DNA from 4 places in the Franconibacter pulveris genome. Region 3 is predicted to be linked to each of the others. Evidence: predicted binding sites of a transcription regulator. Region 3 holds the regulator's gene; each other region holds the start of a gene.
The links. Region 3 encodes PurR, which represses purine synthesis genes. Its sites were predicted from a motif close to CANGCAAACGTTTGCNTG; they were not measured.
Positions count from the first base shown of each region.

Region 1: a site for PurR is predicted at 3,572-3,589, ahead of glyA (serine hydroxymethyltransferase). Genes of this name have one in related genera too.
Region 2: a site for PurR is predicted at 2,245-2,262, ahead of purE (5-(carboxyamino)imidazole ribonucleotide mutase). Genes of this name have one in related genera too.
Region 4: a site for PurR is predicted at 3,189-3,206, ahead of purL (phosphoribosylformylglycinamidine synthase). Genes of this name have one in related genera too.

Region 1 is NZ_CM165555.1:3,558,965-3,564,755, reverse strand. It holds gene qseG (two-component system QseEF-associated lipoprotein QseG) at 1-279, shown strand, start outside; gene glrR (two-component system response regulator GlrR) at 276-1,613, shown strand; gene glnB (nitrogen regulatory protein P-II) at 1,711-2,049, shown strand; gene hmpA (NO-inducible flavohemoprotein) at 2,184-3,374, opposite strand; gene glyA (serine hydroxymethyltransferase) at 3,695-4,948, shown strand; gene ACU4F7_RS16800 (MerR family transcriptional regulator) at 5,007-5,369, shown strand; gene ACU4F7_RS16795 (carboxymuconolactone decarboxylase family protein) at 5,427-5,791, shown strand, end outside.
Region 2 is NZ_CM165555.1:1,253,155-1,258,945, reverse strand. It holds gene cysS (cysteine--tRNA ligase) at 1-816, opposite strand, end outside; gene ppiB (peptidylprolyl isomerase B) at 993-1,487, shown strand; gene lpxH (UDP-2,3-diacylglucosamine diphosphatase) at 1,490-2,212, shown strand; gene purE (5-(carboxyamino)imidazole ribonucleotide mutase) at 2,346-2,855, shown strand; gene purK (5-(carboxyamino)imidazole ribonucleotide synthase) at 2,852-3,919, shown strand; gene ACU4F7_RS05950 (trans-sulfuration enzyme family protein) at 4,001-5,146, opposite strand; gene ACU4F7_RS05945 (pyridoxal-phosphate dependent enzyme) at 5,158-5,791, opposite strand, start outside.
Region 3 is NZ_CM165555.1:2,024,130-2,029,920, reverse strand. It holds gene ACU4F7_RS09655 (MFS transporter) at 1-978, opposite strand, end outside; gene cydH (cytochrome bd-I oxidase subunit CydH) at 1,240-1,329, opposite strand; gene purR (HTH-type transcriptional repressor PurR) at 1,624-2,649, shown strand; gene punR (DNA-binding transcriptional activator PunR) at 2,666-3,577, opposite strand; gene punC (purine nucleoside transporter PunC) at 3,686-4,888, shown strand; gene cfa (cyclopropane fatty acyl phospholipid synthase) at 5,186-5,791, shown strand, end outside.
Region 4 is NZ_CM165555.1:3,568,645-3,574,435, reverse strand. It holds gene ACU4F7_RS16855 (PTS transporter subunit EIIC) at 1-342, shown strand, start outside; gene yfhb (phosphatidylglycerophosphatase C) at 346-981, shown strand; gene tadA (tRNA adenosine(34) deaminase TadA) at 1,047-1,550, shown strand; gene mltF (membrane-bound lytic murein transglycosylase MltF) at 1,441-3,024, opposite strand; gene purL (phosphoribosylformylglycinamidine synthase) at 3,293-5,791, shown strand, end outside.

The sequences.
Region 1 (5,791 bases), 1.5 Mb from region 3:
CAGCTTGCCAGCGAGCGCGGCCGCTACAGCAAGCTCCAGCAATCTACCGATCTTGAACTTGATACGCTGCGCGAGCAGCAACAGCGCCTGCGCTCGCAGCTAAACCTGACGACCCGCAAGCTGGAGAACCTGACGGATATTGAACGTCAGCTCTCCACGCGCAAAGGCGCGGGCGGTTATCTGCAGGAGCCGGAGCATCCCGCCGATGGCGCAAAATCTCAGGAAGGGAGCGCCGCTGATAAAGAAAGCGCGCCCGCGAAGGAGGAGGCGAAACCATGACATCACATAAATCCGCCCGGCTGTTGTTGGTGGACGACGACCCGGGGCTGCTGAAGCTGCTGGGCCTGCGGCTAACCAGCGAAGGGTTTTCCGTCTCAACGGCGGAAAGCGGCCAGGAGGGGCTGCGCCTGCTGGTGCGCGAGAAAATCGACCTGGTAATAAGCGACCTGCGCATGGATGAGATGGACGGCATGCAGCTGTTCGCCGAGATCCAGAAAATCCAGCCGGGCATGCCGGTCATCATCCTGACCGCCCACGGTTCGATTCCCGATGCGGTCGCCGCCACGCAGCGCGGCGTTTTCAGTTTTCTCACCAAACCGGTGGATAAAGACGCGCTCTATAAAGCGATAGACGACGCGCTCGCCCATACGGTGATTGCCGGTGACGACCCGTGGAGCGAGACCATCGTCACCCGCAGCCCGGTTATGCTGCGCCTGCTTGAACAGGCGCGCATGGTAGCGCAGTCTGACGTGAGTATTCTCATTAACGGACAGAGCGGCACCGGCAAAGAGGTACTGGCGCAGGCTATCCATAGCGCCAGCAGCCGGGGTAAAAACGCCTTTATCGCCATTAACTGCGGCGCGCTGCCGGAACAGTTGCTGGAGTCTGAACTGTTTGGCCATGCGCGCGGCGCCTTTACCGGCGCGGTCAGCAGCCGGGAAGGGCTGTTTCAGGCGGCGGAGGGGGGCACGCTGTTTCTTGACGAGATTGGCGATATGCCTATCCCTTTGCAGGTAAAACTGCTGCGCGTGTTGCAGGAGCGCAAGGTCCGCCCGCTTGGCAGCAACCGGGATATCGACATCGACGTGCGTATTATTTCCGCAACCCACCGCGATTTGCCAAAAGCGATGGCGCGCGGCGAATTCCGTGAAGATCTCTTTTATCGACTGAATGTGGTAACGCTCAAAATCCCGACGCTGCAGGAGCGCGCCGAGGATATTCCCCTGCTGGCGAACCATCTGTTGCGCCAGGCGGCGGACAGGCATAAACCCTTCGTGCGCAGCTTTTCTACCGATGCCATGAAGCGTCTGATGGCGGCAGGCTGGCCCGGCAACGTGCGCCAGCTGGTGAACGTGATTGAGCAGTGCGTGGCGCTCACCTCGGCGCCGGTCATCAGCGAGGCGCTGGTGGAGCAGGCGCTGGAAGGGGAAAACACAGTGCTGCCGACCTTTGTGGAGGCGCGCAACCAGTTTGAACTTAACTACCTGCGCAAGCTGCTGCAAATTACCCGAGGTAATGTTACCCATGCGGCGCGAATGGCCGGACGCAACCGCACCGAGTTCTATAAACTGCTCTCTCGTCATGAACTCGACGCTAATGATTTCAAAGAGTAGTTTTCATGCGCCAAAAGGCGCCAGATTGTGGTAATTTGAGCCACCGATTACGCAGTTGAGCCGCGCCGGGCAGGCGTGAAAGAGTTAAGGATCCACCATGAAAAAGATTGATGCGATTATTAAACCCTTCAAACTGGATGATGTGCGTGAAGCGCTGGCGGAAGTAGGCATTACCGGGATGACGGTGACCGAGGTGAAAGGGTTTGGTCGCCAGAAAGGTCACACCGAGCTTTACCGCGGCGCTGAGTATATGGTCGATTTTCTGCCGAAAGTGAAAATTGAGATTGTGGTGACCGACGATATTGTCGATACCTGCGTGGATACCATTATTCGCACCGCCCAGACCGGTAAAATCGGCGACGGCAAAATTTTCGTTTTCGATGTGGCGCGCGTGGTGCGCATCCGCACCGGCGAAGAAGACGACGCGGCTATCTAACGGCGCGTTGCTTCAACAAAAAGGCAGGTCGTTGGACCTGCCTTTTTTATGGGCGCGAGAGAGCGGGATTCACCCCCCGCGCATTTCCGCCACGCTCAACGGCGGGTAAGCGAAACGCTACCCGCCGCATTGCGTTAAAGCACCTTATGCGGCCCAAAACACTCGTAGTGAATGCGCTCGCTGCTTACGCCCAGCGCCACCAGCTGCTGCGCGGCGAATTGCATAAACGCCACCGGGCCGCAAAGGTAAAACTGCATTTCTGGCGCGCTGAAATGCCCTTCGTGCAGACCAAGCTCCATCAGCCCTTCGCTCTGAAAGCGCGCCGCCTCGCGGTCTGCCTCAGAAGGCGAACGGTACCAGATATGGCGGGTAAATCGTGGCAGTTCGGCGCCAAGCCGCGCCACTTCGTCGGCGAACGCATGCACATCACCCTGTTCCGCTGCGTGGAACCAGTTTACCTGCGCCGGGTGTTTTGCCTGGGAAAGGGTATCAAGCATCGCCAGCATCGGCGTCTGGCCTACGCCTGCGGAAATCAACGTGACCGGGGTGGTCGGCGCAACCTGCATAGAGAAATCGCCTGCTGGCGCGGCAAGCTGCACTACATCGCCCACTTTCGCTGCGTTATGCAACCAGTTAGAAACCTGACCTTCGCCCTCGCGCTTGACCGCAATGCGGTAAGTTTTGCCATTTGGCTTGCGTGTGAGCGAGTACTGGCGAATCTCCTGATGCATGAACCCCTCGGGTTTGATCCACACCCCTACATACTGGCCCGGCAGATAATCCGCCACCAGCTGGCCGTCCACCGGTTCAAATTCAAAACTTGTGATAATGGCGCTTTGCGGTTTTCTCTCTACGATGCGAAACGCGCGGGTGCCTTCCCAGCCGCCGGTTTTCGCCGCGTTGTCCTGATAAATCTGCGCTTCGCGGTTGATAAACACCTGGGCTAACACACCGTACGCTTTGCCCCAGGCGTCCAGCACTTCCTGGCCCGGGCTGAACATCTCATCCAGCGTGGCGAGCAGATGACCGCCGACAATATTGTACTGTTCAGGTTTAATCTGAAAGCTGGTGTGCTTCTGGGCGATTTTTTCCACCGCCGGCAGCAGCGCCGCGAGGTTTTCAATGTGAGTAGCGTAAGCGCAGATGGCGTTGAACAGCGCTTCGCGCTGGTCGCCGTTGCGCTGGTTGCTCATGTTGAAAATCTCTTTTAATTCCGGGTTATAGGTAAACATCCGGTCGTAAAAGTGGGCGGTGAGTTTCGGGCCGGTAGCGGCGAGCAGGGGGATAGTGGATTTCACAACGGCGATGGTTTGTGCATCAAGCATGGCAGCTTCCTTAACAAAGAGAAACATCTATAAGTTGTATTTTAAATACATCTTATAAAAGGTCTCCCTGTCTTGTAAAGGGTTTTTCCCGTGACAGGCGAAACGGGGCGGGAAGATGAGAAATCTGCATCACAAAGCTGAAAAGAAATCGTGATTCACTGGCTTGACTAAAGCGCGGCAGGGCCTTGTCCCGCGCCAAGCCAAACGTTTGCGTAAAAATCTTTGTCAATACCGGTCAGGCGGTTTACACTGTTGCGCGTTGCCTGCAAGGGCCCTTCAAAATGCAGTAAATTTACCGTTAGCTGAGTCAGGAGATGCGGATGTTAAAGCGTGAAATGAACATTGCCGATTATGATGCCGAACTTTGGCAGGCGATGGAGCAAGAGAAAGTACGTCAGGAAGAGCACATTGAACTGATCGCCTCCGAAAACTACACCAGCCCGCGCGTAATGCAGGCTCAGGGCTCTCAGCTGACCAACAAATATGCCGAAGGCTATCCGGGCAAGCGCTACTACGGCGGCTGCGAATATGTCGACATCGTTGAGCAGCTGGCTATCGACCGCGCGAAAGAACTCTTTGGCGCAGACTACGCCAACGTCCAGCCGCACTCCGGCTCGCAGGCGAACTTCGCGGTATACACCGCGCTGCTGCAACCGGGCGATACCGTGCTGGGTATGAACCTGGCGCAGGGCGGCCACCTGACGCACGGCTCTCCGGTTAACTTCTCCGGCAAGCTCTACAACATCATTCCTTACGGTATCGATGAGTCCGGTAAAATCGACTACGAAGACATGGCGAAGCAGGCTAAAGAGCACAAGCCGAAGATGATCATCGGTGGCTTCTCCGCTTACTCCGGTATCGTTGACTGGGCGAAAATGCGTGAAATCGCCGACAGCATCGGCGCTTACCTGTTCGTTGACATGGCGCACGTGGCGGGCCTCATTGCCGCAGGCGTATACCCGAACCCGGTTCCGCATGCTCACGTTGTGACCACTACCACACACAAAACGCTGGCGGGCCCGCGCGGCGGTCTGATCCTCGCCAAAGGCGGCAGCGAAGAGCTGTACAAAAAACTGAACTCTGCGGTGTTCCCGAGCGCGCAGGGCGGCCCGCTGATGCACGTTATCGCGGCGAAAGCGGTGGCGCTGAAAGAAGCGATGGAGCCGGAGTTCAAAACCTACCAGCAGCAGGTTGCGAAAAACGCCAAAGCGATGGTGGAAGTGTTCCTGAACCGTGGCTACAAAGTGGTGTCTGGCGGTACTGAAAACCACCTGTTCCTGCTGGATCTGGTTGATAAGAACCTGACCGGTAAAGAGGCGGACGCCGCCCTCGGCCGCGCCAACATCACCGTTAACAAAAACAGCGTGCCGAACGATCCGAAGAGCCCGTTTGTGACTTCCGGTATCCGTATCGGTTCTCCGGCGGTAACCCGTCGCGGCTTCAAAGAAGCGGAAGTGCAGGAGCTGGCTGGCTGGATGTGCGACGTGCTGGACAATATCAACGACGAAGCGCTGATTGAACGCATCAAGCAGAAAGTGCTGGATATCTGCGCGCGCTTCCCGGTTTACGCATAAGCGTTATTGCAAAACAGAGGCCGCCTTGTGCGGCCTTTTTTATTGGTCTGGAGGCGATATGCGGATACAGGCGTTTGCTGAACTCACCGGCCTTACGGCGTATACGCTGCGCTACTATGAAAAGCTGGGATTGCTGGTTCCGGGGCGCAACGCGGCGGGCCACCGCGACTATCGCCAGAGCGATATCGACTGGGCGGCGTTTATCCGACGGCTCAAAGCGACGGATATGCCGCTTGAGGAGATCCTGCGCTATGCCGCGTTGCGAAGCCTGGGCGAGAGTACCGCCGCCGAGCGTCGCGCCTTGCTGGCGGAGCATGCCGAAAGGCTGGAGCGGCGACTGGCTGAGCAGGTCATTCATCTGGAACGGCTGAAGGAAAAGATGGCCTGGTATGACCGGGAGCTTGTAAAAAACCGCGCTTGACCTGGAGTTTACTCGAAGGTTTACCGTTGTTCTCATCAACACCATGAGGAGAACAACATGACTGCATCACGTTATGAAACGGGCCTGGCGCGCCTGACGGAAATCGACGGCGCCGCAGGAGAAAAGGTCATTGCCGCGCTGGCCGACATCGCGCCGGATCTGGGCCGTTACGTTATTGAATACGGCTTTGGCGATGTTTACAGCCGCCCGGGGCTGGATCTAAAAAGCCGGGAGCTTGCCACCGTCGCCGCGCTTACCGCACTTGGCCACGCGCAGCCGCAGCTGGCGGTGCATCTTCACGCCGCGCTCAACGTGGGCTGCACGCGGGAAGAATTGATTGAGGTTATCATCCAGATGTCGCTTTACGCCGGGTTTCCAGCGGCGCTAAATGCGATGTTTACCGCAAAAGCGGTTTTTCAGGA
Region 2 (5,791 bases), 770 kb from region 3:
GCCGAGGGATTTCGACATCTTCTCGCGATCCACCATCACCATGCCGGAGTGCATCCAGTAGTTCACATACTCGCCGTCATGGGCGCAGGTCGACTGCGCGATTTCGTTTTCATGGTGCGGGAACATCAGGTCTGAACCGCCGCCGTGAATATCGAAATGGCTGCCGAGCTGCTTGCAGTTCATGGCGGAGCACTCAATATGCCAGCCCGGACGCCCTTCGCCCCACGGCGACGGCCAGCTCGGCTCGCCCGGCTTGGACATCTTCCACAGCACGAAGTCCATCGGGTTGCGCTTCACGTCCGCCACCTCAACGCGCGCGCCCGCCTGCAACTGCTCCAGATCCTGACGAGAAAGCGCGCCGTAGTTCGGGTCGGTCGGCACGGAGAACATGACGTCGCCATTCTCCGCCACATAGGCGTGTTCGCGGGCGATCAACTGCTCCACAAGCTCGATAATTTCAGGAATATGCTGCGTGGCGCGCGGCTCGCTGTTCGGGCGCAGGAGATTCAGCGCATCGAAATCTTTGTGCATCTCGGCGACCATGCGGTCCACCAGCGCGACAAAATTTTCGCCATTTTCATTCGCTCGTTTGATGATTTTATCGTCGATATCGGTAATGTTACGCACGTACTTGAGGTTATAGCCAAGGAAACGCAGGTAGCGCGCCACGACGTCGAAAGCGACAAACGTACGGCCATGGCCGATATGACAGAGATCGTAAACGGTAATGCCACACACATACATGCCGACTTCTCCGGCATGGATAGGTTTGAATTCCTCTTTTTGGCGACTCATTGTGTTGAAGATTTTTAACATCAGGAGATTCCGTATCAGTGTGTGGTAAAGACGAAAAGCGCTATGTTACCTCATAATTCAAACCGGAAGGAGCACACTTTGCAAGGTGATCGCTACCTGCAAGTTATGCTATAACAACAGCCTGACGTCGCCTGCGCAGCAGGCTTCAGCACTACTACACAGAACAGGATGCAAGCATGGTTACTTTTCACACCAATCACGGCGATATCGTTATCAAAACTTTTGACGATAAGGCGCCGGAAACTGTTAAGAACTTCCTGGACTACTGCCGCGAAGGTTTTTACGACAACACCATTTTCCACCGTGTGATTAACGGCTTTATGATCCAGGGCGGCGGTTTTGAGCCGGGCATGAAGCAAAAAGCGACCAAAGACGCTATCAAAAACGAAGCGAACAACGGTCTGAAAAATACCCGTGGTACGCTGGCGATGGCCCGTACTCAGGCGCCGCACTCCGCTACCGCGCAGTTCTTCATCAACGTAGTGGATAACGACTTCCTGAACTTCAGCGGCGAAAGCCTGCAGGGTTGGGGCTACTGCGTATTCGCCGAAGTGGTGGAAGGCATGGACGTGGTCGACAAAATCAAAGGCGTGGCGACCGGCCGCAGCGGCATGCACCAGGACGTACCGAAAGAAGACGTGGTAATCGAGCGCGTGACCGTCAGCGAGTAATCGTGGCCACACTCTTTATCGCAGATCTTCATCTGTGCACAGAAGAACCGGCGATAACCGCCGGTTTTCTGCGTTTTCTGGCAGGCGAAGCGCGGCAGGCCGATGCGCTTTACATTCTCGGCGACCTGTTTGAAGCCTGGATTGGCGACGACGACCCGAACCCGCTGCACGCGCAAATCGCCGCCGCCATTCGCACACTGGTTGAAAGCGGCGTCCCCTGTTATTTCATTCACGGCAACCGGGATTTCCTGCTGGGCAAGCGCTTCGCCAGGGAAAGCGGCATGCAGCTTCTGCCGGAAGAAAAAGTCCTCAACCTGTACGGCAAACGCGTGCTTATTATGCATGGCGACACCCTCTGCACCGACGATGTGGGCTATCAGGCATTTCGCGCCAAAGTGCATCAGCCCTGGCTGCAAACCCTGTTTCTCGCCCTGCCGCTGTTTATACGTAAGCGTATCGCCGCAAAAATGCGCGCCGGCAGTCAATCCGCCAACAGCGTCAAAGATATGGCTATCATGGATGTGAACCCGCAAGCGGTAGCCGACACCCTTGAGCGCCACCGCGTCCAGCACCTGATACACGGCCACACGCACCGCCCCGCCGTTCACGCGCTGACGGCTAACGGCGAGCCCGCCTTTCGCTACGTTTTAGGCGCCTGGCATACGCAAGGCTCCATGATCAAAGTCACCGCCGAAAACATCGAACTTATCGCCTTTCCGTTTTAACTTCTGCATGCCATTTTTGCCGCCGAGACAGCCGCGCAACCGTTTTCCTTGCCGTAAAACCGTGCTATTCTCGCACTCCTCGTAACGACGACTCGTTGTTTTGTCCGCACACCCCACAGGAGTTTTTAGACGTATGTCTTCAGGCAACCATCCGGCGCGTATCGCCATTGTCATGGGTTCGAAAAGTGACTGGGCCACCATGCAGTTCGCCGCTGAAATTCTTGATGCCCTCGACGTTCCCCACCATGTAGAAGTGGTTTCCGCCCACCGCACGCCGGACAAGCTGTTCAGCTTCGCCGAAGCGGCTCAGGTGAACGGCTTTCAGGTGATTATCGCGGGCGCGGGGGGTGCTGCGCATCTGCCTGGTATGATTGCGGCGAAAACCCTGGTGCCGGTACTGGGCGTGCCGGTGCAGAGCGCGGCCCTGAGCGGCGTCGACAGCCTCTACTCCATCGTGCAGATGCCGCGCGGCATTCCGGTGGGCACGCTCGCCATTGGCAAAGCGGGCGCGGCCAATGCCGCCTTGCTGGCGGCGCAAATTCTGGCGCAGCACGACGCGGCGCTGTTAAACCGCCTCAGCGCCTGGCGTCAGCAGCAGACGGATGAAGTGCTGGAAAACCCGGACCCGCGAGGTGCGGCATGAAACAGGTTTGCGTTCTCGGCAACGGCCAGCTTGGCCGTATGCTGCGCCAGGCGGGCGAGCCGCTGGGCATTTCGGTCTGGCCCGTGGGGCTGGACGCTGAACCGCAGGCGGTGCCTTTCAGCCAGAGCGTGATCACCGCGGAAATTGAGCGCTGGCCGGAGACTGCCCTTACCCGCGAGCTGGCGCGTCATCCGGCGTTTGTTAACCGCGACGTCTTCCCGATTATTGCCGACCGCCTGACGCAAAAGCAGCTTTTCGACAAGCTGAACCTGGCCACCGCGCCCTGGCAGTTGCTGTCGCAGAAAAGCGAATGGCCGGCGGTGTTTGACCGTCTTGGCGAACTGGCGATAGTTAAGCGCCGCGTCGGCGGCTATGACGGGCGCGGCCAGTGGCGTTTGCGCGCTGATGAAACCGCGCAACTGCCAGACGACTGCTACGGCGAATGCATCGTTGAACAAGGCATTAACTTCACGGGCGAAGTATCGCTGGTTGGCGCCCGCGGCCACAATGGCGACACGGTCTTTTATCCGCTGACCCATAACCTGCATCAGGAAGGCATTCTGCGCACCAGCGTCGCCTTCCCGCAGGCAAGCGTAGAGCAGCAGGCGCAGGCGGAAACGATGCTCTGCGCCATTATGCAGGAGCTGAACTATGTGGGCGTGATGGCGATGGAGTGCTTCGTGACGCCTGCCGGCCTGCTGATTAACGAGCTGGCGCCGCGTGTTCACAACAGCGGCCACTGGACGCAGAACGGCGCCTCCATCAGCCAGTTTGAGCTGCACCTGCGCGCCGTGGTGGATTTACCGCTGCCGCAGCCGGTGGTCAACAGCCCTTCGGTGATGGTGAACCTGATCGGCACCGACCTTAACTACGACTGGCTGAAGCTGCCGCTGGTTCACCTGCACTGGTACGACAAAGAGGTGCGCCCGGGCCGTAAAGTGGGCCACCTGAACCTGAACGACAGCGACACGGCGCGGCTCTGCGCCACCCTGGAAGCACTGGTGCCGTTGCTACCGCCGGAATACGCCAGCGGCATCGCCTGGGCGCAGATGAAGCTGGGTTGAATAAAAGCGGGCCGCAAAGCCCGCTTTTTTTAACCCCGACGCCTGACGGCGCTGCGCTTACCCGCATTTTGCCAAAGCTGCTTATTCCCCCAGCGCCTGCACTAAATCGGCAATTAAATCATCGGCATCTTCAATGCCCACTGAAAGGCGGATCAGCTGCGGCGTAATGTTGTTGGCGAGCCGTTGCTCAAGAGGAATAGACGCGTGCGTCATAAAGAACGGCTGGCTGACCAGGCTCTCCACGCCGCCTAAGCTTTCCGCAAGCGTAAAAAGGCGCAGCTTTTTGATGATTTTCGCCGCCTGGCCTTCATCGCCTTTCACCACCACCGAAATCATGCCGCCCGGCCCGCGCATTTGCTGCTGTGCAAGCGGATGCTGCGGGTGCGTCTCAAGCCACGGAAAGAACACTTTTTCCACCTGCGGCTGCTGTTCAAGCCAGCGGGCGATTTTCAGCGCGTTGGCGCTGTGCTTTTCCATCCTCAGCGCCAGCGTGCGGATGCCGCGCAGCGTCAGGAAGCTGCTGAACGGGTCGAGCACGCCGCCCACCGCATTTTGCAGGTAAGCGAGCCTTTCACGCAGTTCAGCGTTATCCCCCACCACCGCCAGTCCGGCGACCACGTCGGAATGCCCGTTCAGGTATTTGGTGGCGGAATGCACTACGATGTCGAAGCCCAGCGACAGCGGGCGTTGCAGGGCGGGGGAAGCAAAGGTGTTATCCGCCACGCTGATAACGCCATGGCGTCGGGCGATGGCCGCGATAGCCGCAAGGTCAGCCAGCTTGAGCAGCGGATTGGTCGGCGTCTCCACCCAGACCATTTTCGTTTCCGGGCGAATAGCCGCCTCGAGGGCTGCCAGGTCATCCGGCTTCACCCAGCTCACCGTCAGCCCGGCGGTGCGCTTGCGCACATTTTCCAGCAGGCGATAAGTGCCGCCGTACACATCGTCAATCGCCACAATATGGCTCTCTTTATCCAACAGCTCCAGCACCGTGGAAATGGCCGCAAGACCGGAGGCGAAAGCGTAGCCCTGCGCGCCGCCTTCCAGCTCTGCGATAGCGCGCTCCAGCGCATGGCGGGTTGGGTTGCCGCTGCGCGAATATTCATAGCCGGTATGCTGCCCCGGCGCGGGTTGGGCGTACGTAGAGGTGGCGTAAATCGGCGGCATGACCGCGCCGTGCTGGTCGTCGTGAGTGCCGCTGTGCACGCTCAGGGTGGCGAAATTATCCATGATAAAGCTCCTTATGATTCAAGCCGGTTGCGCCAGACGTTCAGCACGTCGGTGCGGGTAATAAGCCCGAGGAAACGGTCGGCGTCGGTCACTACCGCCACCAGCCCGCGGGAGAAAACCTCAAACAGCTCGCGCTCGCTGGCGCCCTTGTCGAGCGTTTCGACGCGCGGGTTCATGGCGCGGGAGACTGGTTCAAGAAAGCGCGCGCTGTCGCCGCGCACCGCGTTAAGCAAATCCCACTCATCGACGATGCCGACCATGACGCCGCCTTCCAGCACCGGCAGTTGAGAAATATCGTAAAGCCGCATGCGCGCCAGCACCGTCGCCAGCGTGTCGTCGGGCGCGGCGGTCACTGTCGCCCCTTCGTCATGGCGAAAAGCGATGAAATCGCGCAGGTCGCCGGTTGAGGGTCGCTGAAGCAATCCCTGCTGGCGCAGCCAGTCATCGTTAAACATTTTGGAGAGGTATTTGTTGCCGCTGTCGCAGGCGAAAGTGACCACCCGCTTCGGCGTAGTCTGGGCGCGGCAGTAGCGCAGCGCGGCAGCGAGCAGCGTGCCGGTAGAGGAGCCCGCCAGGATACCTTCGGTTTTTAATAGCTGGCGGGCGGTATCGAACGCCTGCGCATCGGAAATGCGATAAGCGCGG
Region 3 (5,791 bases):
AGAAAGGCCCGGCGCTTCGCTCGCCACGCGCATTACGCGCATCTGCAACGGCGGCACTACGGCAAAGGTCGCCGCCCCCCAGATAACCATGCTTACCGCTGCGCCCACCTCGCTGCGCGCCAGCAGCGGGATAGCGGCCATAATCACAATCAGCAGCAGCAGGAATCCTTTAAGCGTGCCGTTCACCGAACGATCCGCCAGACGCCCGCCAAGGTAGTTGCCAATTGAGAAGCCTACGCCAATCAGCACCAGCATGCCGGTAATAAATGCAGGCGTAGCGTCGGTCACTTTATGCAGCACTGGCGCAATATAGGTGTAAAGCGTAAACATCGCGCCGGCGCCAAGCACCGTCGTCAGCAACGCGCTGACCACCTGCGGGCGCATCAGCACGGCCAGTTCGCTCTTAACATCGGGGCGCTCGCCCGCGCTGCCTTTCGGCAAGGAGAAAAAGAGGCTTATCATAGAGACGACGCCCAGCCCGGCCGTCGCCAGGAATGACATGCGCCAGCCGATAACTTCGCCAAGCCAGGTCGCCGCAGGCACGCCGCCGATGTTGGCGATAGTCAATCCCATAAACATGGTCGCCACCGCGCTCGCTTGCTTATGTTTCGGCACCACGCTTGCCGCCACGACGGAACCCAGCCCAAAGAAAGCGCCATGGTTGAGGCTGGTGAGGATGCGCGACGCCAACAGCGTGCCGTAATCCGGCGAAATGGCCGAGAGGACGTTGCCGACGGTAAAAATCGCCATCAGGAAGATAAGCGCGTTGCGGCGCGAGCGGTGCGAAAGCAGCAGCGTCATCAACGGCGCGCCAACCATCACCCCTATCGCATAGGCGCTAATCAACATGCCGGCGGCGGGTATAGACACATCAACGCCTTTCGCGATAACCGGCAGCAACCCCATCGGCGAGAACTCGGTGGTGCCGATACCAAAAGCGCCAATCGCCAGCGCCAGTAAAGGAAAATTAACTCTCATGCAAAACTCCAGACAAAACGAGAGAGCGTCAGCGGCTGTTGCGCAACTGACAAGAACGGAATGCCAATCAGCATGTCAGATATAGCTTTGGGACAGAAGTCACAAGAATCGCAAAAGATATTTGCGATTTTGTTAAGGGTGTAGCTTTTTTGTTATTTGCTAATGATTACCCGAACGGGCAATAAAAGAAAGGACAACGTGGGGATTTATAAGGAAAAATGATGAGGAGAGGGAAAGTTAACCCCTCTCCCGGCAAGCGAATCAGTGCATTACCGCCGTCAGCGCCGAAGCCACAATCAGACCCAGCACAACGACGGTGGTGACTAGCGAAAATTTCAGTTCGGTACTCATTTGTTCTCCTTTTTAACCCTACAAAAAGCGGGTGCGCTTCATTTTTACATAGTCGGACGCAAAAATCCTCTTTGATTTAGTCTGATATGCGTTTTCCCTCTTCCCCTTTTGCGCAAGATCGGCCAAAATTCTCGGCTAATTTATTATGTACCGGCCATTACCCCCCTCTCCTTCCAGCCGAACTGGCTTTTCCCGGCCTGATGCAACGTTTTCGTTGCCGCAAGGGGGTAGCGTAGGCAAACGTTTAACCAACGTTTTTTCAGGAAGTTAGGGCATGGTCTGGAGTGACAACTAATGGCAACAATTAAAGACGTCGCGAAGCGAGCAAACGTTTCCACTACAACCGTATCACATGTAATTAACAAAACCCGTTTTGTCGCGGAAGAGACGCGCAACGCGGTATGGGCGGCCATTAAAGAACTGCACTACTCGCCGAGCGCCGTGGCGCGCAGTCTTAAGGTTAACCACACCAAATCCATCGGTCTGCTCGCCACCAGCAGCGAAGCGCCCTATTTCGCAGAGATCATCGAAGCGGTGGAAAACAGCTGTTTCGCCAAGGGTTACACGCTGATTCTTGGCAACGCCCATAACAACCTGGAAAAACAGCGCGCTTACCTGTCGATGATGGCGCAAAAGCGCGTCGACGGTCTGCTGGTGATGTGCTCCGAATACCCGCAATCGCTGCTCAGCATGCTGGAAGAGTACCGTCACATTCCTATGGTGGTGATGGACTGGGGCGAGGCGAAAGCGGACTTCACCGACTCGGTAGTCGATAACGCCTTCCAGGGCGGATACATCGCCGGGCGCTATTTAATCGAACGCGGCCATCGCGAAATCGGCGTTATCCCGGGACCGCTTGAGCGCAACACCGGCGCAGGCCGCCTGGCGGGCTTTATGAAGGCGCTGAAGGAAGCGATGATCTCGATGCCGGAAAACTGGATTGTCCAGGGCGACTTCGAGCCGGAATCGGGCTATCGCGCCATGCAGCAGATGCTTTCGCAGCCGCACCGCCCCACCGCAGTCTTTTGCGGCGGCGATATCATGGCGATGGGCGCGATTTGCGCCGCCGACGAGATGGGGCTGCGCGTACCGCACGATATTTCTATTATTGGCTATGACAACGTGCGCAACGCCCGCTATTTCAGCCCGGCGCTGACCACTATTCACCAGCCGAAAGAGACCCTCGGCCAGACGGCGTTCAACATGCTGCTGGACCGTATTGTCAACAAGCGTGAAGAGTCGCAGACCATTGAAGTGCATCCGCGTCTGATTGAACGCCGCTCCGTGGCGGACGGTCCGTTCCGCGACTATCGCCGCTGATCCCTTCGGGGGCCGGCTAATCCGGCTCCCGCAACCACTCCCGATTCAACGTCTCGCTGTCTCCCAGATACGCCAGTAGCCACTGCAACGCTGGCGAGGCGTCGTTTTGCCGCCACGTCAGGCAGCAGGCAGCGTCCGGGAACGGGTTTTCCAGCGTCAGCGCTCGCCACTCGCCGCGCTTAAGCCACGGGCGCGCGAAATGCGAAGGCACCATGCCGACGCACAGACCCGCGCTCAGGCAATCCGCCGCCGAAGGCCAGTCCGGCACAATCACCCGACGCTGGTTATCCAGCAGCCAGGTAATGCGCTTGGGCAGCGAACGCGACGTATCCTCCAGCACCAGCGAGGGCCATTCGCGCAGCTGGTCGTCGCTAAGCGGCGCGTTCTGTTGCGCAAGGGGGTGCTGGCTTGCCACCACGCAATGCCAGCTCAACATGCCCATATCCCGAAACGCGTAGCGGCCGCCTACCGGAATCGCCTGCGTCGCGCCAATCGCCACCTCCACGCGTTCATCCGCCAGCGCGTCCCAGACGCCGTTGAAAACCTCCTGCGAAATTTTCAGTTCGACATCATTAAAATGCCGATAGAAATCCAGCACCAGCTGGCGGGTGCGTTCGGGGCGGACAATGTTATCGACAGCGATAGAAAGCTGCCCGCGCCAGCCGTTGGCTATTTGCTGGCACTGCTGACGCGTGATCATCATTTTTTTGATAACAGAGCGCCCTTCTTTTAAAAACCAGGCGCCGGCGGGCGTGAGCACTACGTCACGATGGCGGCGCTCGAAGAGTGGCACCGCCAGCCATTCCTCCAGTTGCCGCACCGTATAGCTCACGGCTGAGGGCACGCGGTGCAGCTCCTGCGCCGCCGCGCTGAAACTCCCGCTGCGAGCAACCGCATCAACCACTTCCAGAGAATATTCGGACCACATGTTATGCCTGCAAAATTTTTGAATGCAATCGCCAAATATTAGCGTTTCACATTGCAGGCTGCACTCTTTACACTCGCGGTCTTCGTTAAAGCGTCATAAGAGGAACTTATGCAACCCTCGAAAATTTTTCTTGTCTGGCTGGCCGGGCTTAGCGTGCTCGGCTTTCTGGCGACCGATATGTATCTGCCCGCTTTCGCCGCTATTCAGCAGGATCTGCAAACGCAGGCGGCGGCAATCAGCGCCTCCCTGAGCCTGTTTCTGGCGGGTTTCGCCGTGGCGCAGCTGATCTGGGGACCGCTTTCAGACCGCTTTGGCCGTCGTCCCGTTCTGCTGACGGGCCTCGCCATTTTCGCCGTCGGCTGCATAGGTATGCTGTGGGTGGAAAACGCGGCGGCGCTGCTGGCGTTGCGCTTCGTGCAGGCGGTAGGCGTGTGCGCCGCCGCGGTTATCTGGCAGGCGCTGGTCACGGATTACTACCCGGCGCACCGCGTTAATCGTATTTTCGCGACGATTATGCCGCTGGTGGGGCTTTCTCCGGCTCTGGCGCCGCTGCTGGGCAGTTGGCTGCTGAACCATTTCGAATGGCGGGCCATTTTCGTCGTACTGTTCGCCGTGACGCTGCTGCTGATGTTGCCAGCACTGCGCCTGCAGCCGCGAGTAAAACCTCATGCTGAGCCGCAGGCGGAAAAAATCCGCTTTGGCACCCTGCTGCGCTCATCCGCTTATCGCGGCAATGTGCTTATCTACGCCGCCTGCTCCGCCAGCTTTTTCGCCTGGCTGACCGGCTCACCCTTTATTCTTAGTGAAATGGGCTACAGCCCTGCTGTAATTGGCTTAAGTTATGTGCCGCAGACGATTGCCTTTCTTATCGGCGGCTATGGCTGCCGCGCTGCGCTGCAACGCTTGCCGGGCGCGCGGCTGCTGCCCTGGCTGCTGATAGCGTTTGCCCTGAGCGTGGCGGCGACCTGGGCGGTGGGGTTGTATGAAAACGCGACTCTGACGATGCTGCTCATTCCCTTCTGCCTGATGGCGATGGCGAATGGCGCTATCTATCCGATTGTCGTGGCGGCGGCGCTACAGCCGTTCCCACAGGCTACCGGTCGCGCGGCGGCGTTGCAGAATACGCTGCAACTGGGGCTCTGTTTTATCGCCAGTCTGCTGGTTTCCTGGCTGGTCGCCGCGCCGCTGCTTTCCACCACCAGCGTGATGTTAGCGACGGTGCTGCTGGTGGGCTGGGGCTATAAAATGCGGGGGCAAAAGAGGGCGGAAACTGAGCGACAACACGCGCCTTCTTCGTCACACGCATCATAACGGCATCGATAATGTCACATTTGTGTAATTAGGTTGCTAACAATATTCGGTTGAATCATCAGAATTTGCCGCCTATACTGATTCGCGGCTTTGCAATAAATCTCATAAATATTATGCAGTAACGGGAGCCGGAGCGCTCCCGTTTTGCTATGGAAGGCTTTTCTGGCAAGGGTATTCTCCCTTCCTCTGTTCTACGTCGGATATCAGGCACGCGGATTAGTCCGTGAGATTTCTCACAAGCCTCAAATTGCGACTACGCTGTTTGAAGGTTCTGATCACACAGGTGATGGAGAAGCTATGAGTTCATCGTGTATAGAAGAAGTCAGCATCCGGGACAATGAGTGGTATCGCATAGCAAGCGAAATGCTCAACCGGGCCGGCATAATCATTAACGGCCCCGCCCCCTCTGATATACAGGTTAAAAACCCCAATTTCTTTAAACGCGTTTTGCAGGAAGGTTCGCTGGGTCTTGGCGAAAGCTACATGGATGGCTGGTGGGAGTGCGAAAGACTCGACCAGTTCTTTACCAAAGTGCTGCGCGCCGGGCTGGAAAAACAGCTGCCCCACCATTTCAAAGATACGCTGCGCATTCTTGGCGCCCGCCTTGTTAACCTGCAGTCGAAAAAACGCGCCTGGATTGTCGGCAAAGAGCACTACGACCTCGGCAACGATCTCTTTACCCGCATGCTCGACCCGCACATGCAATATTCCTGCGGCTACTGGAAAGAAGCGGATAATCTCGTCGACGCCCAGAACAATAAGCTGAAGCTGATTTGCGACAAGCTGCAATTGCAGCCTGGGATGCGCCTGCTGGATATCGGCTGCGGGTGGGGCGGGCTGGCGGAGTTTGCCGCGCGTAATTACGGCGTTTCCGTGGTGGGCGTCACCATTTCCGCTGAACAG
Region 4 (5,791 bases), 1.5 Mb from region 3:
GCCATCGCCGTGCTGTTAAAAACCCGCAACGCGCGGCTTAAAAAGGTCATCAAGGGCGCGTTGCCGGTAGGGCTGCTCGGCATCGGCGAGCCGCTGATTTTTGGCGTCACGCTGCCGCTCGGCAAGCCGTTTATCGCCGCCTGCCTCGGCGGCGCGGTGGGCGGCGCGCTTATCAGCTACTTCAAAGTCGCGACCGTTATCACTTTCGGCATCTCCGGTTTGCCGCTGGCATTAACTATCGTGACCGGAAAAGTCATGCTCTATCTGTTAGGCTATCTTGTAGCGGTAATCGCAGGTTTCCTGTTTACCTGGCTGATGGGCTTTCACGATCCAGAGGAGTAGAGTTTGACCAGTAACGAGCGACGGGTAGTTTTTTTCGATCTGGACGGCACGCTGCATCAGCAGGATATGTTCGGCGCCTTTCTTCGCTATCTTCTGCGTCGTCAGCCGCTCAATCTGCTATTGGTAATCCCTCTTTTGCCGGTTATCGGCGGCGCGCTGTTGATAAAAGGCCGCGCCGCTCGCTGGCCGATGAGCCTCCTGCTGTGGGGCTGCACCTTTGGCCACAGCGAGGCGCGGTTAAAACAGCTGGAGGCGGAGTTCGCGACCTGGTTTCGCGGCCACGTGACCACCTTTCCCGTGGTGCATGAGCGCCTCACCGGTTATCTCTCCAGCACCGATGCCGATGTCTGGCTGATTACCGGCTCGCCGCAATCCCTTGTGCAACGGGTCTATTTCGATACCCCCTGGCTGCCGCGCGTCAACGTCATCGCCAGCCAGATGAAGCGTGGCTACGGCGGCTGGGTGCTGACGCTGCGCTGCCTGGGTCATGAGAAAGTGGCGCAGCTGGAACAGCAGATCGGCACGCCGCTGCGTCTTTACAGTGGTTACAGCGACAGCAAGCAGGATAACCCGCTGCTCTACTTCTGCCAGCACCGCTGGCGCGTTACCCCGCAGGGGCAGCTCCAGCAGCTGGAATAAGGCGCGTTTTGCAACCTGGAAACGGTGTGTATAATGCCGCCCGCCTTATTTCCCCGGAGAACACCGTGTCGGACAGCGAACTGAATCATGAATACTGGATGCGCCACGCCCTGACGCTTGCAAAGCGCGCATGGGAAGAGGGCGAAGTGCCGGTAGGCGCTGTGCTGGTACACAATAACCAGGTGATTGGCGAGGGATGGAACCGCCCGATTGGTCGTCACGACCCTACCGCGCATGCCGAAATCATGGCGCTGCGCCAGGGCGGACTGGTGCTGCAGAACTATCGTCTGCTGGAGACGACGCTCTATGTCACGCTGGAGCCGTGCGTCATGTGCGCGGGCGCGATGGTGCATGGGCGCATCGGCACGCTGGTGTTTGGCGCGCGCGACGCCAAGACCGGCGCGGTAGGCTCGCTAATGGATGTCACAGGCCACCCTGGCATGAACCACCAGGTGCAGGTTATTGAAGGGGTGCTTGCACCAGAATGCTCTGCTCTGCTGAGCGATTTTTTTCGCCAGCGTCGCCTCGAAAAAAAGGCGTTAAAGGAAGCTGCCCGTAAAGCGGAATGAAAGAGGATAGCGGCGTGGCGGCGAGGGAGGCCTGCATTGTCGACAGCTCCGCTTCGGCTTGCGACTTCGCCTCTGCCTGCGCTTTCGCCGCCTGCTTCTCCTTCTCCTGCAAATAGCCCATCAGGCTAATCTGGTACTTACGGATATTCTCCACGTAGGCGTAAGCCTCATGGCCGCGCGCGTAACCGTAAGTGGTTTTGCTGTACCATGGCTTCTGGCTCAGCAGCGGCAAACGCTGCTTCACATCGGCCCAGCTATCGGGGTTGCCTTTCTGCTTCGCCGTCAGCGCCCGGGCGTCCAGCATATGGGCGTAGCCGATGTTATACGCGGTAAGCGCAAACCAAATCCGCTCCTCCTCCGGCACGCTCTGCGGCACTTTCGCCATCATCTCCTGCAAGTAACGCGCGCCGCCGCTGATGCTCTGCTCCGCATCCAGCCGGTCGGTCAGCCCCAGGCTCTGGGCGGTGTTGCGGGTGAGCATCATCAGCCCGCGCACGCCGGTCGGTGAGGTCGCCTGGGTATCCCAGTGCGACTCCTGCCACGAAATAGCCGCCAGCAGCCGCCAGTCAATTTCGCCCGAATATTTTTCAAACAGCGGCTGCAGCTCCGGCAGAATATTGTCTATAGCGCGCAGGAAAGTGCGGGTATCAACATAGTCAAACCCTTCGCCGTGGCCGAGGTATTTCTCTTCAAGACGCGCCAGCGTGCCGTCTTCGTTAATGCGGTTAAAGAAATCGAGCAGCGCGGCGGAAAGGGAGTTATCGCTGCTGCGCTGGCTAAACCAGGTCACCGGCTGCTCGTCGGTGATGTCGAGCGCGACGGCGAGTTGCGGATGTACGCGCTGGAACAGGCTGATGGCGACCGAATCGGCGATGGTGTAATCAAGATTACCTTGCGCAACCTGCTGTAAAAGCTCGCCGCTGTTGCGCTTGTCGTCCACTTTCCAGTTCAGATCCGGGTATTTTTTCGCTTTCAGGTTGAGCAGGTCGTCCGCCGCCACGTGGCCGGGCGCAAGCGTCAGCTGCGCTTCGGTCAAACCCGCCAGCGTGCGCGGGCGAGGTTTACCCATGCGGTAAACCAGCTGTTGAGATACGGAGTAATAGGTTGGGCCCGCCTGATAGTTCTGGCTGCGCTGGCTGTTGGAGACCAGGCCGGCGGCAAGAATGTCGGCGCGCTGGCTGTCGAGGTCGTCGAACAGCTGGTTGATGTTCTGGCGCACGGTAACCTGAAGCTTCACGCCCAGGTAATCGGCGAACGCGCTGGCAAGCTCGTAATCCAGACCCCAGACTTTATCGTCCTGGCGATTGTAGGTCAGTGGGGTGACAACGGTGCTTACGCGCAGCACGCCGCGCGACTGAATCGCTGCGATGCGATTGTCGGTTTTACCGAACCAGGGGATGGATGGCCATAACGCCACTGCCAGCAGCAAAGTAACGATGCCGATGAGCAGATAATTAATCTTTAATTTTTTCAATTAGTTAATTCTCTGCGCAGCCTCAGATCTCAGCAAAATATCGTTATTAAACCGCTTATAAGGGGTGAACACTGAGCGGCATTTTGCGTAACAAAGCGATGTATAGCAACTAATTAGAGCGATACGGCAGGGCAATCAATGGGAAAAAAGCCTGATTTTATTTCTACGCAAACGGTTTCGTCGGGGCCGGGGATTCTCTATAATGACGCCCGTTTTCCCCCTTGCGCCCACTGAAGTGCCCACTGGCGCTTCGAAGACGAGAGACTTGATGATGGAAATTCTGCGTGGTTCGCCCGCTCTGTCGGCATTTCGTATTAACAAACTGCTGGCTCGTTTCAAAGATGCACACCTTCCGGTAAGCGACATTTACGCCGAGTATGTCCATTTTGCTGACCTCGACGCCCCGCTTGGCGCCGAAGAGCGCGCCCGCCTTGAGCGGTTGTTGCAATATGGCCCGAGCCTCAGCAGCCATGCCCCGACGGGCCGCCTGATGCTGGTGACGCCGCGCCCGGGCACCATCTCCCCCTGGTCTTCTAAAGCGACCGATATCGCGCACAACTGCGCGCTGGACCAGGTAAAACGCCTGGAGCGCGGCGTGGCCTGGTATGTTGACGCTTCTGGCTTAACCGCCACGCAGTGGCAGGCCGTCGCCGACGAGCTGCACGATCGCATGATGGAAACCGTCTTCGACTCGCTGGAAGCGGCGCAGGCGCTCTTTTCTCACCACGAACCGGCGCCGGTACAGAGCGTCGACCTGCTGGCCCAGGGGCGCGGCGCGCTGGTGGAAGCCAACCTGCGGCTGGGCCTCGCGCTGGCGGAAGATGAGATTGATTACCTGTTTGACGCTTTCACAAAACTTGGGCGCAACCCGAACGATATCGAACTCTATATGTTCGCCCAGGCCAACTCCGAGCACTGCCGTCACAAAATCTTCAACGCCGACTGGGTGATTGATGGCGAGCAGCAGCCGAAGTCGCTGTTCAAAATGATTAAAAACACCTTCGAGAAGACGCCGGAATTCGTGCTCTCCGCCTATAAAGACAACGCGGCGGTGATGGAAGGGTCTGCGGTGGGACGTTTCTTTGCCGACCACGACAAAGGCCGTTATGACTATCATCAGGAAAAAGCGCATATCCTGATGAAGGTGGAAACCCACAACCACCCGACCGCTATCTCTCCGTGGCCGGGCGCGGCGACCGGCTCCGGCGGCGAAATCCGTGACGAAGGCGCCACCGGGCGCGGCGCGAAGCCGAAAGCGGGGCTGGTGGGCTTCTCAGTTTCTAACCTGCGCATCCCGGGCTTTGAACAGCCGTGGGAAGAAGATTTCGGCAAGCCGGATCGTATTGTTAACGCCCTCGACATCATGACCGAAGGGCCGCTTGGCGGCGCGGCGTTCAACAATGAATTCGGCCGTCCTGCGCTCAACGGCTACTTCCGCACCTATGAAGAGAGAGTGACCAGCCACAACGGCGAAGAGCTGCGCGGCTATCATAAGCCGATCATGCTGGCGGGCGGCATTGGCAACATCCGCGGCGAGCACGTAAAAAAAGGCGAAATTCCGCCTGGCGCGAAGCTAATTGTGCTCGGCGGCCCGGCGATGAACATCGGCCTTGGCGGCGGCGCGGCGTCGTCGATGGCTTCCGGCCAGTCGGACGCTGACCTCGATTTCGCCTCCGTGCAGCGCGACAACCCGGAAATGGAGCGTCGTTGCCAGGAGGTGATTGACCGTTGCTGGCAGCTTGGCGACGCTAACCCCATTCTCTTTATTCACGATGTCGGCGCGGGCGGTCTTTCCAACGCCATGCCGGAACTGGTGAGCGACGGCGGTCGCGGCGGTCGTTTCGAGCTGCGCGACATTTTAAACGACGAGCCGGGCATGAGCCCGCTGGAAGTCTGGTGTAACGAATCCCAGGAGCGTTACGTGCTGGCGGTGGCGCCGGAGCAGCTCGCGCTGTTTGACGAACTCTGCCGTCGTGAACGCGCCCCTTACGCAGTGATTGGTGAAGCGACCGAGGAGCTGCATCTGACGCTGAACGACCGTCACTTCGACAACCAGCCTATCGATATGCCGCTCGACGTGCTGCTGGGCAAGACGCCGAAAATGACCCGCAACGTTGAGCGCATGCAGGCGAAAGGCGAAGCGCTGGATCGCGGCGATATCACGCTTGAAGAGGCGGTGAAGCGCGTGCTGCATTTGCCGACCGTGGCGGAAAAAACGTTCCTCGTCACCATCGGCGACCGCACCGTGACCGGCATGGTGGCGCGCGACCAGATGGTCGGCCCGTGGCAGGTGCCGGTGGCCAACTGCGCGGTAACTACCGCAAGCCTCGACAGCTACTACGGCGAAGCGATGGCGATGGGCGAGCGCGCGCCGGTGGCGCTGCTCGATTTCGCCGCTTCCGCGCGTCTTGCGGTCGGCGAAGCGTTGACTAACATCGCCGCCACGCAAATCGGCGACATCAAGCGCGTAAAACTGTCTGCGAACTGGATGGCGGCAGCGGGGCACCCCGGTGAAGACGCAGGCCTGTATGAAGCGGTGAAAGCGGTGGGCGAAGAGCTCTGCCCGCAGCTCGGTCTGACCATTCCGGTGGGCAAAGACTCCATGTCGATGAAAACCCGCTGGCAGCAGGGCAACGAGCAGCGTGAAATGACGTCGCCGCTCTCGCTGGTTATCACGGCGTTTGCCCGCGTGGAAGATGTACGCCGCACCGTTACGCCGCAGCTCTGCACCACCGATAACGCCTTGCTGCTTATCGATCTCGGCAAA